3 regions of the Collibacillus ludicampi genome follow, and region 2 is predicted to be linked to each of the others. Evidence: predicted binding sites of a transcription regulator. Region 2 holds the regulator's gene; each other region holds the start of a gene.

Region 1 (4,556 bases), 1.7 Mb from region 2:
TATGCGTTGATGCCGATCGGTGCTTACGAACCGGAATGGTTGCTGTCGGTACAGCATGTGAACCCGGAACAGGCGGTTCGCGCGTATCTCGATGTCGGAGCGAAATATTTTATCCCTATGCATTACGGAACGTTTCGTTTGGGGGATGAAACGCCACAGGAAGCACTGGCGCGCCTGCGTGCCGAGTGGAACCGACTCCGATTGGATCCGGCAGGACTTTATATACTGAAGATTGGCTCTACAATTGTTTGGTCGCCATCAAAATCAGAATCAACAATATATCCGTATACAAAATAGACTGACATGCATTCCATCGTTTCTTCACTTCATAATACGCTTGGGGAATTTCTTCACCTTCTGCGTTTTTAAGAATTTCTCTCATTTTTTTTGTACAGGGGGCAACAAAAAGGAAGACAATCACACTCAGGAGTGCTGTAAGCAATAGAGAGAGATTTAACCACATCATATGAAAACCTGTATTCAATTCAATCATCAGCCAAACTCCACTTCCAATTAAAGTCGTGCTTCCTATGGAATGAAAAATATTGATTTTCGTAATGATCCGGAAAACAAACCGAAGCTGAGAAACTGTCTTCGCAGAACCAATGAGAAACGGGTAGATAAAAATGGGTCCAATGCCAATTACGGCAGAAACAATATGGAGAGTAAACAAGACATGTATACCGTTCATTTATATCCCTCGAATTCCAATTCTCTTTCGAAAAGAGTGCACCATTGTATTGCGGAGGAGACCGATCGCTTCATCGTCGGACACATCCACAAAAATGGTGCACCGTCATTCCGTTCATTAGGTACAGAGAAAGTTACATGGCAAGCATCTCAGCCAAATCTTCTTGAGCGTCTCCGATGAGCTTAAGATTAAATGTTTCTTGCAAGAAGTTTAACACACCTGGTGTTAAAAATTCCGGAGCTTTCGGACCAATTCGTATATCTTTGATTCCTATGCTGAATAATCCAAGTAATATGGCAATGGCTTTCTGTTCAAACCAAGACAATACAATGCTGACGGGCAACTCGTTGATTTCACATTGGAAAGCGTCAGCCAACGCACGGGCAATCTTTACAGTGGAAATGGAGTTATTGCATTGCCCCAAATCGATATATCTCGGGATACCCGTATCTCCTACGGTTCCAAAATCAATGTCGTTAAAACGAAATTTCCCGCAGGAAGTGGTTAAAATGACCGTATCATTAGGAAGCAACGTAGCTAATTCCCGATAATAATTACCACCCCGTCCGGGAGCGTCACAACCGGCGATCACAAAGAATCTTCGAATCTTGCCTTCTTTTACGGCCGAGATAATTTCCGGTGCCAAACCGATCACCGTTTGGTGGTGATAGCCGGTGACCAGCGTCTGATCCGAGTCGATATTTGCCGATGGCAATTGCAAAGCTTTTTCGATGAGTGGAGTGAAATCATTATTTTCGATTTTCGTCACGCCTTCCAAACCTGCTACTTCATAGGAGAAGAATCGGTCGGAGTAGGTTCCTTTTATCGGCATCACGCAATTGGTGGTTGCCAATATGGCACCGGGGAATTCTTCAAACAATCTTCGTTGATCATGCCATGCCTTCCCGATGTTGCCCTTTAAATGAGGATATTTTTTCAATTCCGGATACCCGTGGGCAGGCAGCATCTCCGAGTGAGTATAAATATTGATGCCTTTGCCTTCCGTTTGTTTCAGCAATTCTTCTAAGGCAAATAAATTATGACCGGTTACGACGATACATTTCCCTTCGATTTTATTTTGCGTGACAGTAATAGGCTGAGGGATACCAAACCGTTCTGTATGTGCACGATCCAGCAAATCCATCACTTTGATTGCGGCTGAACCCACTTTCATGGCCATATCAATATGCTCTTGTAAATTAAAGTTTACATTTGTTAATGTGAAGTATAAAGCCTCATGTGTAATCGCATCAACTTCGGGATCCGTGTATCCCAATTCCCTTGCATGCGTTGCATATGCAGCGATTCCTTTAAGAGCAAATATAATCGTATCTTGTATGCTTGCCAGATCTTCATTTTTCCCACATACGCCGACAACTTTGCAACCGCCAATCGCTGTTTGCTCACATTGATAACAAAACACGGATATGGCCTCCTTATCCTAATAATTCTTTTGGATGTAACTCCTCTTGTTTTATCTCTGTGTCTATATCCATTATTCTTTGAAATCAGTGGTTCTGGTGTGATAAGAATCACACTTTGTGATCTGTTTCACAAACTAGACAAAATTCAGCAAAGAAAGAGCCTGTTTCAAAAAAGTGATTGAACCAGGCTCTTTTTTGAGGCTATTGATTCTATTGTTTGTGGAGTCTATTGACACCCGGTCGGAACATGATTGTTTTTCGAGAAAAGATATAATTTACAATTGTTTTTCCTCATTCACTTTGCGAGCGACCTCATTTTTATCCTCTTCCGACATGACACTGCTCGCCATAGGGAATAATACGTTGTCTTCTTTCATGATATGTGCCCGTAATACACTTTCCAACGGCTTGAACGCCTGTACTACGTCGGACTCACTGCCCTTATGATTTTTCAAATCTTGAAGACGCTTCCGAAAGGTCTCGTGGTTGTCCCGGATGATCTTGTGTTCGGAAAGCATGACCGCGATCGGGCCTGCATTTGTCCCGATATATTTCCCCAAAAGCGGAAATAAGATTTCCTCTTCGTAACGAAAATGTTTGTTAAGCTCTTCATGAACCATTTTGTCTGCTAGGTCGTAGGTTTCAGCATGATAACCGCCTGCCGTCCGGTCTAACACTTCCAGCAGTTCCGCATGTTCTTCGACAAACGACCATAATTGCGGGGAGACAGCCGCTTTCGCGTTCGAACTGTTCTCAACACTTTTTCTTGGTTCGCTTCCTATTTCCTGATTGGATACTGGACTCGGGGTGAGTACCAGCACCACCAGACTTTCCTCGATCGCTTCGATCGAGTGCTCTACATGTTTTTCGAGGCTTACCATATCGCCAGATTGTAGGATCACTTCTTCGTTTGCCTTGAATCGGATTTTACCCTGCAGCACGAATACCAAAATATCACTGGATGTCTTATGTTTCTCCAGAACCTTCCCTTTCGAAAAGGAGAATTGAACCACTTTTGACACCCCGTTATCCAACACGGGTCGGATAAACGATTCCGTAAAGTTTAAATGATAGACTTTCATCTGAATCCTCCTTTGAAGCGTGTCGATGGTTTTCTGGCTTTCGATTCGGCTTCAACCCGAATGTTGACTACACGCATGGGTATGAAAGGCATCGTATTATCAGTTTTCCTCCATAATAAACATTGATAATTTAACCTATCGCGAGTGATTCCCAGGAGTGTCAAAAGGTTGTTATTGCCCTGATACAAGTTCAAAAAGTACTGACTGTGAAGGCAGTACTCGATACGCGAACCGAATCGGAAGCTTTGTACATTCATAATAGAGTGGGGAAATCATCCGAGTTGTGATATAAATCACAATCAACTTTCAATGTAGCCCTCCATGCCGCAAGCGACGGCGCCATCAGAAGATGATAAGTTTCTTGTGTGGGAAGAGAGATTTAAGCTGCCTAATGCAACGGAGTATCTTTTGGGTGGGTTGTATCGCTTTGCAGCGCAGAGGTGAGTTGAAGGTCGTTCCGCTTCCTTAAACCGTTCAAGAGGCCATATGCTTTGCGCATAATAGCGACCTTGGAGGTCGTCTTGCAACATTTGTTTATTATTCCATGCAAGACGACCTCCACGGAGCATGAGCGCAAAGCATATGCCTCAATGACGACCTTCATCGAACCCAAGCGCAAAGCGATACACCCACCCAAGCACTCATTTTGAAGCAGCCTCAACCTCACGTTAAAGGTTTAGGCTGCTTATGTGTAGACTGAATGAAACGATCCTCCCCATAGATAACTCCCTTACCGTACGCATCTTTGAAAATGAATATTTAGCTGTTCAAAACTTCATATGAGAATCAATCATGCAATGAGTTTCGCATAACAATGAATAACAAGACTTTTGTGAGAGGTGTTCCTCCATGAAACCGATTCTCGGGATCCTCTCTGTATGGCAGGGGGATGAAAGTAAAGACCGTCCTTTCGGTTTACAGACCTCGTTCTTTGAAGCGATCCATAAGGCTGCATACTCATTAGGAATTGGTTGTTACGTTTTTTTTCCTCAAGATCTGGGCAACACAAACGGAAAACTACGTGCGTACTCCTTTCAAGGCAACACATGGATTGAATCTTTTGTCCCATTCCCGCATGTGGTTTACGATCGAATTCCGTTACGTTCTCTTGAAACTGATCCCGATTACATCAATTTCAAACGATCCATTCTCAAGTATACGGGTGGACGAATGTTCAATCGTACCGGGTTTTTCTCCAAATGGCAGATTTACTCCCAATGTAAGAAAGATCTCCCTAAAGACTTGCTCCTTCCTAAAACCGAGATGGTCGTTAAAGCTCAAAGCGTCATTCGGAGAGCATCTGACTGGGAAGAGGTTTGGTTAAAGCCGGATGCAGGAAGCTTGGGGAGAGGTGTTTAT
Region 2 (4,556 bases):
GACATGATCCGTTGATTGTAAACGGCTACGTCATCAAACATCCTCTCCAAATTGACTTCCTGAAAAAAATCTGTCCCTAATAAGTCAGATTCAACCTGCCCTGTAATCGCTAAAACAGGAACCCGATCCAGTTTTGCATCATACAAACCATTGAGCAAATGAACCGCACCAGGCCCGGCGATCGCCATGCAAACACCGATTTTCCCGGTCAATTTGGCATACGAAGCAGCTGCTAAAGCACCCGCTTCCTCATGACGAACCTGGATGAATTTGATTTTGTCCTGCGCCTTCCTGAGCGGTTCGATGATGGAATTGATCGAATCCCCGGGCATTCCATAAATGTGATCAACGCCCCATTCAATTAACAAATCGATGAGTACTTCCCCCGCAGTTTTCCGAAACACCCCATTCTCCTCCTTTTTCATCAGCTAACAATATTTTGTACAAGCGAGGGAAAAGGATACAAAGTAAGACCCGTTCATTGGTTAAACTAAGCTGTATGAATCTTATCCGCCTGAGGTGAACAATGAAACCGATCATACCCATGGAGCCTGTGAGCAGCGAAATCATCCCCAATGGGGAAAACTGGATAGCACAAATAAAATGGGATGGTGTCCGCGTGTTAACCTATTTCGATGGTCGTGAAGTCCGCCTGTATAACCGGAAATTGAATGAGCGAACCATGCATTTTCCGGAAATCTTAGATGTTCGATCATACTGTCAAGCTGATTCCGTCATCTTGGATGGCGAAATCATCGCACTTGGATCGGACGGTAAGCCCTCCTTCCATGAAGTGATGCGAAGGGACGGCATTCGCCAGCTGGAAAAAGTGAAACGCATGCAAAAAGTCGTGCCTGTGACTTACATGATCTTCGATATCATTTATAAGGACGGTGATTGGTTAAACCGTCTGCCTTTGCATGAAAGGAGCGAAATCCTGTCGAAGATCATTCGCTCTCATCCTCATGTGCAATTGGTTTCGTCTCATGATCATGGGAAAGAACTGTTCGACGTGATGCGGCAACACGGAATGGAAGGAATCGTAGCTAAGAGAGCGGATTCTCCCTATGTAATCGGAGAGAAGAAAGATCTTTGGCTGAAGATCAAAAATTATCGGGATCTCCATGCGGTTATCGGCGGCTTCACGTTAAGCGGCGGAGTTGTCAATTCCGTTTTGTTAGGACTCTACGACGATGAAGAAAACCTCTGGTACATCGGCCACACGGGAACCGGGAAGATATCTCGCGAGGAATGGAGAGCTCTGACTGAAATCTTAAAACCGCTCGTCGTCAAAGAACGCCCTTTTGTCAACAAACCGGAAAGATATTCGGATGCATTCTGGGTTCAACCGGTTATTACAGTGAAAATAAAATATTCGGAATGGAAGGAAGGTCGTTCCCTACGTCAACCTTCCATCCAAGGGTTTATCGAAGTACCTGTGCGGGAATGTAAAATAAGGGGACAATTAAAATAAGATGTATTTATGTATTCGCTCGCCTTCTCCTGCGGCGCGGTTGCTTCCCTTCTTGTTCATCGCCGACCGCTTTTTGCCATTGGGATTGATCTTCAGGCTTACGTCCGCGCGTTTGTTGCAAACTTTCTTGCAACACTTTCATCAGATCGACCACGCGCCCCTGTGCGGGTTCCGGAGTCACTTCGATTTCTTGTCCTTGCACCTTCGCTTCGAGAAGGCGATTACGATAATCATCCGTATACTTTGTCGGATCGAAAGGAACGGATAATTGTTCGATCAATTGAGTCGCCATTTGCATCTCTTTTTCTTCAATCGAAACTTCAGGTAGTTGCGGAAGCAAAGCGGTAGACCGCACTTCATCCGGATAGAAAATCGATTCCAGAACCAATACGTTTTCATAACAGCGAATCACACAGAGATTCTGCTTGGTTCTCAGTGTCATGCGGGCGACCGCTATTTTGCCCGTTTCCCGCATCGCATTCCGCAGAAGCGAGTAAGCTTTATTGCCCGTTTCATCGGATACCAGATAATAACTTTTGTCAAAAAAAATAGGATCGATTTCTTTCAGATCAACAAATTCAACGATATTGATCGTTTTCTCCTTTCCGGGCGCCAATTCCTTCAGCTCTTCTTCTTCAAAAAGTATATACTGCCCAGGCTGATATTCATAACCTTTCACGATCTCATCCCATTCGACTTCTCGGTTACAATTTGGACACATGCGGACATATTTGATCGGTGTATGGCATTCTTTATGAAGATAACGGAAAGTCACATCTTTGTTCTCGGTAGCCGCATACATCTTAATCGGTACATTCACTAACCCAAAAGAGATCGATCCTTTCCACATCGTATGCATGAAAGATCCCCCGTTCTCATCAAGTAGTTTTGTACGTTTATCTTGCGCGAGAACGAGAAAAATAATAACAGGCCACTCCCAACCGATGGTGGGTGGCCTGTCTGTTAATCCACATAATACGCGAGTGATTGTAATTCAGTTGTCAAATCCGCGTTCCGTAGATGGACGTGTGAAGGTACCTTTAACGTTGCGGGAGCAAAGTTTAAGATCGCAGTAACTCCTGCAGCGATCAATTGATCGACGACTTTCTGCGCTTCGGTAGCAGGTACCGTAATAATTCCCATTTTTATATCTTTCTCTTTGACAGTCTCCTGTAACTCGGAGACCGGTTGTACTTTCAGATGACCAACCGACATCCCCCATTTGTTTGGATCCGCGTCGAAGATGGCGGCAATCGACAGCTTTTCACGGGTGAATCGGTTATAGTTTGACAATGCAATCCCAAGATGGCCCGCCCCGACGAGGCCGACATTTATATGCCGGTTAATCTTTAAAATCTCTTTGATTTTCGATATTAAATAGGATACTTCATAACCAATCCCTTTCCTCCCAAACTCGCCGAAATAAGCCAAGTCTTTGCGAATTTGGGCCGGGTTCATATCTAACTTTTGCCCTAGTTCATGAGAGGAAACTTTTTTAATATTCATATCTTGCAAATGTTGTAAGTAACGTAAATAAATAGGTAATCTACCAACGACAGCTTCAGAGATCTTGATTTTTTTTTGTTGCAGATGATTCCCCCCCTTTTTTATTATTTTATATATTTCTTTATAACAAAGGTAATTCCTGTTGATCTGTAATTAATGTTCGTGAGACTCGACCTCTTTTTTCTTCAACCAATTGTAAATCACTTTCCAGATTTCGCGCTCTGTCCCTTGATAAAACCAAGGCCCCGGAAGCGAACGGATAAAATGCCTGCCATATCTAGCATCAATGATGCGCCGATCATAGACGACGATCGCCCCGACATCTCGTTTGGAGCGAATGAGTCGGCCAAACCCTTGTTTGAATCGAACGATCGCCTGAGGAACCGAATAGCTCATAAATGCGTTCTTTCCCGCCGCTTCCAGCGCTTCCGTACGTGCGGCGACTACAGGGTGGTTCGGGGGCCAGAAAGGCAAACGCACGATGACCAAACAAGACAAATCTTCACCTGGAATATCCACCCCTTCCCAAAAGGAGTTTGCACCAAAGAGAACTGCGCGAGGATGCCTTTGGAATTCGGCCACTAAGCGATGTCTGGAAGAACTGTCGATTCCGTGCGCGTATAACTGAATCCCGTGTTCCGCAAGCTTCGGCTTGACCAACAAATACGTATCGCGTAACATGCGGTGCGATGTAAACAATACCAGCATCCTTCCCTGCGAGATCCTGGCGAGCGCAGTGATCGACTCGCTCAAAGAGGCGACAAACGATTCTTCCGGAACGTCGCGTACTGGCATCACATCGGACGGAACACACAACAATGCCTGTTTTTTATAATCAAACGGCGATTCCAGAGCAAGTGTCAAGAGCCTGCCATTCTCCTCACTCGCCGTTAAACCCAAACGATCCGCCACATACTTGAAAGTCTGATTCACTGTCAGCGTGGCGGATGTCAGAACCACCGACTCTTTTTTATTATAAAGAAACTCGTGTAACAGAGGCCCTACATGAATCGGCGCCGTATAGAGATAAGCGACGGGCCTTGTGCTTTTCTCTTCCGCCTCAATCCATAGAACCGCATTTTGTTCCTCTCCTGCACCTTTAAAAAATTTGGCCATCGTTGACCACTGGCGATCCACTTCTCTCACTTGGCCCGTAATATCGGTAACCATTCCTATAATTAAATCGTCGGTAGGCAAGTCGTCCAACTGATCTTCCAACTTTTTCATCGTGTTTCGCAAGGTGGTGACTTCGGTTTGAAAGTTCGAGAAAGCGGAAAGAATTCCTTCCCATTCCTCTTTCTCTACAAATTCTCCACGGATGCGGAGAACGAAACGACCCGCGTCTTGATTTGAGGCATGCTGTAACGTAAAGGTATGAATGAGACGAAACAATTCCTCCACATGTGTGCGCACGACCGAAACCTGCTCGCGCATCCGTTCGATCGGGCCGAGCAGGGAAGAAAACATACTTCCTTCTCCTTCAGACAAAATATATTTTTGCAGTTGTACGAGAAGTCCGTTTTTATGATCGCGCGCCAAACGATTCAACGCGCCTGTCAATTGAAAATAATTCGCC
Region 3 (4,556 bases), 1.7 Mb from region 2:
GCATGACACCTGTCGCACCGCCGATCGCGAAACAAGGAATAAAGGCGATCGTCCATAACATGGCCTGAGTCAAGCGGATGCGTCCCCTAAACATGGTGAATATCCAGTTAAAGATCTTCACACCTGTCGGAATACCGATCAACATCGTGGCAATCGCGAAGAATGTGTTCACATCCGCCCCAGCTCCCATGGTGAAGAAGTGATGCAACCATGTGAAGTAGGAGACCACACTGATGATCATCATCGAAGCCACCATGGATTTGTAACCGAAGATCTTCTTCTTCGAGAATGTCGATACAACTTCAGAGTAGACACCGAATGCCGGAAGGAGGACGATATAGACTTCCGGGTGACCCCAAATCCAGAACAAGTTGATATACATCATCGGGTTTCCGCCTGCGGCCATCGTGAAGAAATGGGCACCTAACAGACGGTCAATGAGCAACAAGGCAAGTGCGACGGTCAGCGGAGGGAACGCAAAGATGATGATGACACAAGATGCTAACACGGACCAGGTAAAGAGCGGCATGTCCATCAATTTCATGCCCGGTGCCCGCATTTTTAAGATCGTCACCAAGAAGTTGATGCCTGTCGCCAAACTGCCGATCCCCGAAATCGAAAGGGCGAGCAGATAGAAGTTTTCACCAGGTCCAGGGTTAAATTCGAGTCCTGATAAGGGTGGATAAGCGGTCCAACCCGCATTTGGAGAACCACCGATTACGAACGATATGTTGAGGAGCAATGCTCCGAAGAAGAACAACCAAAAACTCACCGCATTCAAATAGGGGAACGCAACATCCCGCGCGCCAATTTGGAGCGGAACAACAGCGTTGTACAAGGCGAACATGAACGGCATCGCCATAAACAGAATCATGATCGTTCCGTGCGTGGTGAAAATCTCGTTATAATGCTCCGACTGGAGAAAATGCATATTCGGGAATGCTAACTGAATACGCATCAGAATTGCGTCAATACCGCCGCGGAGAAGCATCAACAGCGAAGCGATCAAATACATGATGGCAATCTTCTTGTGGTCAACTGTGGTCAACCATTCACGCCACAACCATCCCCATTTCTTGAAATACGTCAGCACGAAGATGATCGCGAGACTGACTAAAACGATGGCAACATCCGAACCGTAAATCAGCGGATCACCCGTGACAAAAAAATGGGAAGCGAAATCTTTTATGCTTGACATGAATATCCCCCTTCCTTATTTCGTTTTAGTGACTCATAGACTCTAACATCTGATGGTTTTGCATATCATGATTCATGTTCCCACTTTGATCCTTTTGCTTATTGCCCATGAAATCATGGTTCATATAGATCCCGCCGTTTTTATCGACGATTTCTTCAAAGAGTCCTTGTGGGTATGACGAGTATGTCAAGGTGTTGTTTAAGACATTGGGTTGCTTCAGCTTTTCATACCCGTCTTTCGTCAAGGCGGGTGATGTTTGTTTTGCTTGCTCCACCCATGCATTGAACTCGGACTGCGGCTTTGCAACCACTTTGAATCTCATATGAGCGAAACCTTCACCCGTAAAGCTCGCGCCGCTTCCGAAATACTCGCCCGGTTTATCCGCTTGCAGCCAGAGCCTCATCGCCATGCCGGGCATCGTGTACTCTTGTCCGCCCAGTTGCGGAACCCAGAACGAGTTCATCGGCGAATCGGAGGTTAAAACAAACTGGACGGGAACGCCCGCCGGGATTTCGACATAATTGACAGTTGCTACCTTTTGGTCGGGATAAGTAAATAACCATTTCCAGTTCAAGGATGTCACCTGAATGGTAACCGGTTTTACATCCTGCACCGGCGGCTTGGTCAAGGCGAATGTCGTTTTCGCCGTCGGTACAGCGAGGAGCACGATGATGACGATCGGGATCCTCCACCAGATGACCTCAAGGACTTTACTGTCAGCCCATTCCGGCATATAAGGCGCTTTATTTCCCGGTACATCCCTGTAACGATAGACGATATACGCGAGAATCGCCATGACAGGGATGATGACGATCGCGACCAGTATGGTTGAAAGCACGATCAAGTCAAACTCAGTACGCGCGACCGGCCCCGCAGGATGAAGTACCATATATTCAGGTCCGCATCCTGAGATAAACAGAGCTGTCATGACTGCTATCACGGATAGAGTGGCAACATGTTGCAGCCTTTTCATTTCTCCTTTCCCCCTTTCTCATGTTCCTCCCGTTTTAGAGAATCCTCCTGACCCAATGATCGGTACATTTGGTTGAAACCCCACATCCCCTCCCCTGCACGATCGTAAATGATGATTACATGTGAAAAGTATCACGAGAAAATTTGCCCCATCAAGGAGGTTCCCTAGGGATTCATAATTATGTCATTTCGACCGAATCAAGTTCATAAAAGTTTTTCTTGACTTTTTCATTCGAACGATCTTATATCGCAAATTCTTAGAAGTTCAGAAGAATTTTGTTCTTGATATACGAATCACCGCTCTCCAGCAGAGAAACACCTTTGGATCTGTGAACATTTCATAACAAAATTCCTATAATTTTTTGACAAGCGCTTTAAAGATCTGTATCTGTGAATGTCAAGAATTTCGATGGCACCAAGAAAAAAAAATAAACGTCCCTGTAGATCTACTCCACAGAGACGTTTAAAACAGAACCATACATGCATGAACGGCTGAATCATAAGCGAGGTGTCGTCAAAAAGCCATTCCGATAACCATGAATATGAAAATCAGCAACATGTAAAAGAGAGAGAAGAAGAAAGTCCGTTTCGCCCAAACGAACTGGTCGTCCTTTTCCCGCCACATGAATATATTGTAGACCAGGAATACAACGCCAAGCACGATCGAAGCGATCAGATAGAGCTTTCCGACAGCGCCTGTAAAATACAAGCCCACAGAACAGATGAGCAGTAAGACTGCATACACAACGCTTTGGCGTTTTGTCGAACGCGGCCCTCTGACAACAGGCATCATTGGGATACCGGCACGCGTGTACTCCTCATTCTTGTACAAGGCAAGTGCCCATGAATGAGGGGGTGTCCACAGGAAAATGATCATGAACATCAGGATAGGAGCGAGACTGAGATTTCCTGTTATGGATGCCCAACCGATCAGAACCGGCACAGCGCCCGCTCCGCCACCGATCACGATATTCTGCGGGGTGCTCCTTTTCAGCCACATGGTATATATGACCGCGTAATAGACATATCCCAAGAACGACAGCAGAGCTGCAAGCGGGTTGACAAACGCCAGAAAGATCACGATGGAGAGAATCCCCAATGCGATGCCAAACCAGAATGCCGCCTTTGGCTCGACCAATCCGGCGGGGATCGGCCGTTTGCATGTCCGTTTCATAATCGCATCGATATCTCGGTCATACCACATATTGATGGCTGCCGAACCGCCCGAACACAACCAGAGTCCGACGAGCATAGCTAGGGTGACTCTCAGATCCGGAATGCCTCTCTGTGCAACAAAAGCTGCACAGAGAGATGTAAAGACGATCAGTACGAGGATTCTTGGCTTTGTCAATGCGATATACGCTTGGATGGTTTGAAGCATCGAGCTGGAAGGGGACAGGCTGCTTTCAACAGACGGCAACACGTCCCTTTGCGACATGGACATGCTCGACACCCCTTTCTACACAAGGTTTACTGGACTTGCGCATTAAACGACATAATCCAAAGGGAGCCAAAGACGATCGTGATGATAAAAATTGCTCCGAGAATAAGGGCCATTCCATGGTAATTGGGCCCCTCTCCTTCTGTCACATGCATGAAGAAGAACAGTTGCACGAAAATTTGCAGGGTCGCCAACACCAAAATCGTGATGATCAGCAGAGTGGTGCTCATCACATGTGCCAACACCAGCCAGAAGGCGGCAACGGTTAATACGAGCGACAAAATATACCCGATGATATACATCTTCGGTGATTCATGATGGTTCGCTTGCGCGGCATGTTTGTGTCCGCCCGCCATGTTACATCACCCCCATCAGATACACAACCGTGAACAGGAATACCCATACAACATCAAGGAAGTGCCAATACAGACACGCGATAAACACTTTCCTTTGGGTAACCGCGTTGATTCCATAACGGGCAAGCTGGAACATGATCGCGGTCATCCAGAAAAGCCCCAACGTGACGTGGCAGCCGTGCGTACCGACCAATGTAAAGAATGCGGAGAGGAAGGCACTGCGTTGCATGGTTGCACCTTCCGAAACCATCTTGACAAACTCATCGATTTCAAGGCCGACGAACACCAGACCCAAAAGTGCCGTAACGATGAGCCAGCCAATCAGCCGCTTTACATTGCCCCGGCGCATTTCCATCACGGCCAAACCACTCGTGAAACTACTCGTCAACAGAGCAAATGTTTCTGCCGTAAAGCCGGGAATTTCAAACAGTTCCTTTCCTGTCGGTCCGCCGGCCGTGTGTGTACGCAACACCAGAAATGTTGCGAAAAGAGTAGCGAACAAAAGGCAGTCACTGACAAGGAAAATCCAGAATCCGAGTATTTTCATTCCTTCCTGGTCATGGTCATGATGATCATGGTGTCCATGGTC

The links. Region 2 encodes Rex, which represses fermentation and respiration genes when NADH is low (regulators of the CRP and FNR family bind a similar motif). Its sites were predicted from a motif close to TTGTGAAATATTTCACAA; they were not measured.
Region 1: hcp (hydroxylamine reductase) is a predicted target of Rex. The motif match lies at 2,231-2,248, and genes of this name have one in related genera.
Region 3: DNHGIG_RS10085 (ubiquinol oxidase subunit II) is a predicted target of Rex. The motif match lies at 2,291-2,308, and genes of this name have one in related genera.

Annotation. Positions count from the first base shown of each region.
Region 1 is NZ_BOQE01000001.1:2,015,437-2,019,992, forward strand. It holds gene DNHGIG_RS10165 (MBL fold metallo-hydrolase) at 1-297, shown strand, start outside; gene DNHGIG_RS10170 (DUF2269 family protein) at 239-691, opposite strand; gene hcp (hydroxylamine reductase) at 825-2,114, opposite strand; gene DNHGIG_RS10180 (hemerythrin domain-containing protein) at 2,391-3,197, opposite strand; gene DNHGIG_RS10185 (YheC/YheD family endospore coat-associated protein) at 4,047-4,556, shown strand, end outside.
Region 2 is NZ_BOQE01000001.1:3,729,248-3,733,803, forward strand. It holds gene DNHGIG_RS18830 (pyruvate oxidase) at 1-404, opposite strand, end outside; gene ligD (non-homologous end-joining DNA ligase) at 527-1,474, shown strand; gene ku (non-homologous end joining protein Ku) at 1,482-2,333, opposite strand; gene DNHGIG_RS18845 (redox-sensing transcriptional repressor Rex) at 2,438-3,064, opposite strand; gene dinG (ATP-dependent DNA helicase DinG) at 3,134-4,556, opposite strand, start outside.
Region 3 is NZ_BOQE01000001.1:1,996,550-2,001,105, reverse strand. It holds gene qoxB (cytochrome aa3 quinol oxidase subunit I) at 1-1,198, opposite strand, end outside; gene DNHGIG_RS10085 (ubiquinol oxidase subunit II) at 1,224-2,171, opposite strand; gene DNHGIG_RS10080 (heme o synthase) at 2,685-3,614, opposite strand; gene DNHGIG_RS10075 (cytochrome o ubiquinol oxidase subunit IV) at 3,641-3,967, opposite strand; gene cyoC (cytochrome o ubiquinol oxidase subunit III) at 3,969-4,556, opposite strand, start outside.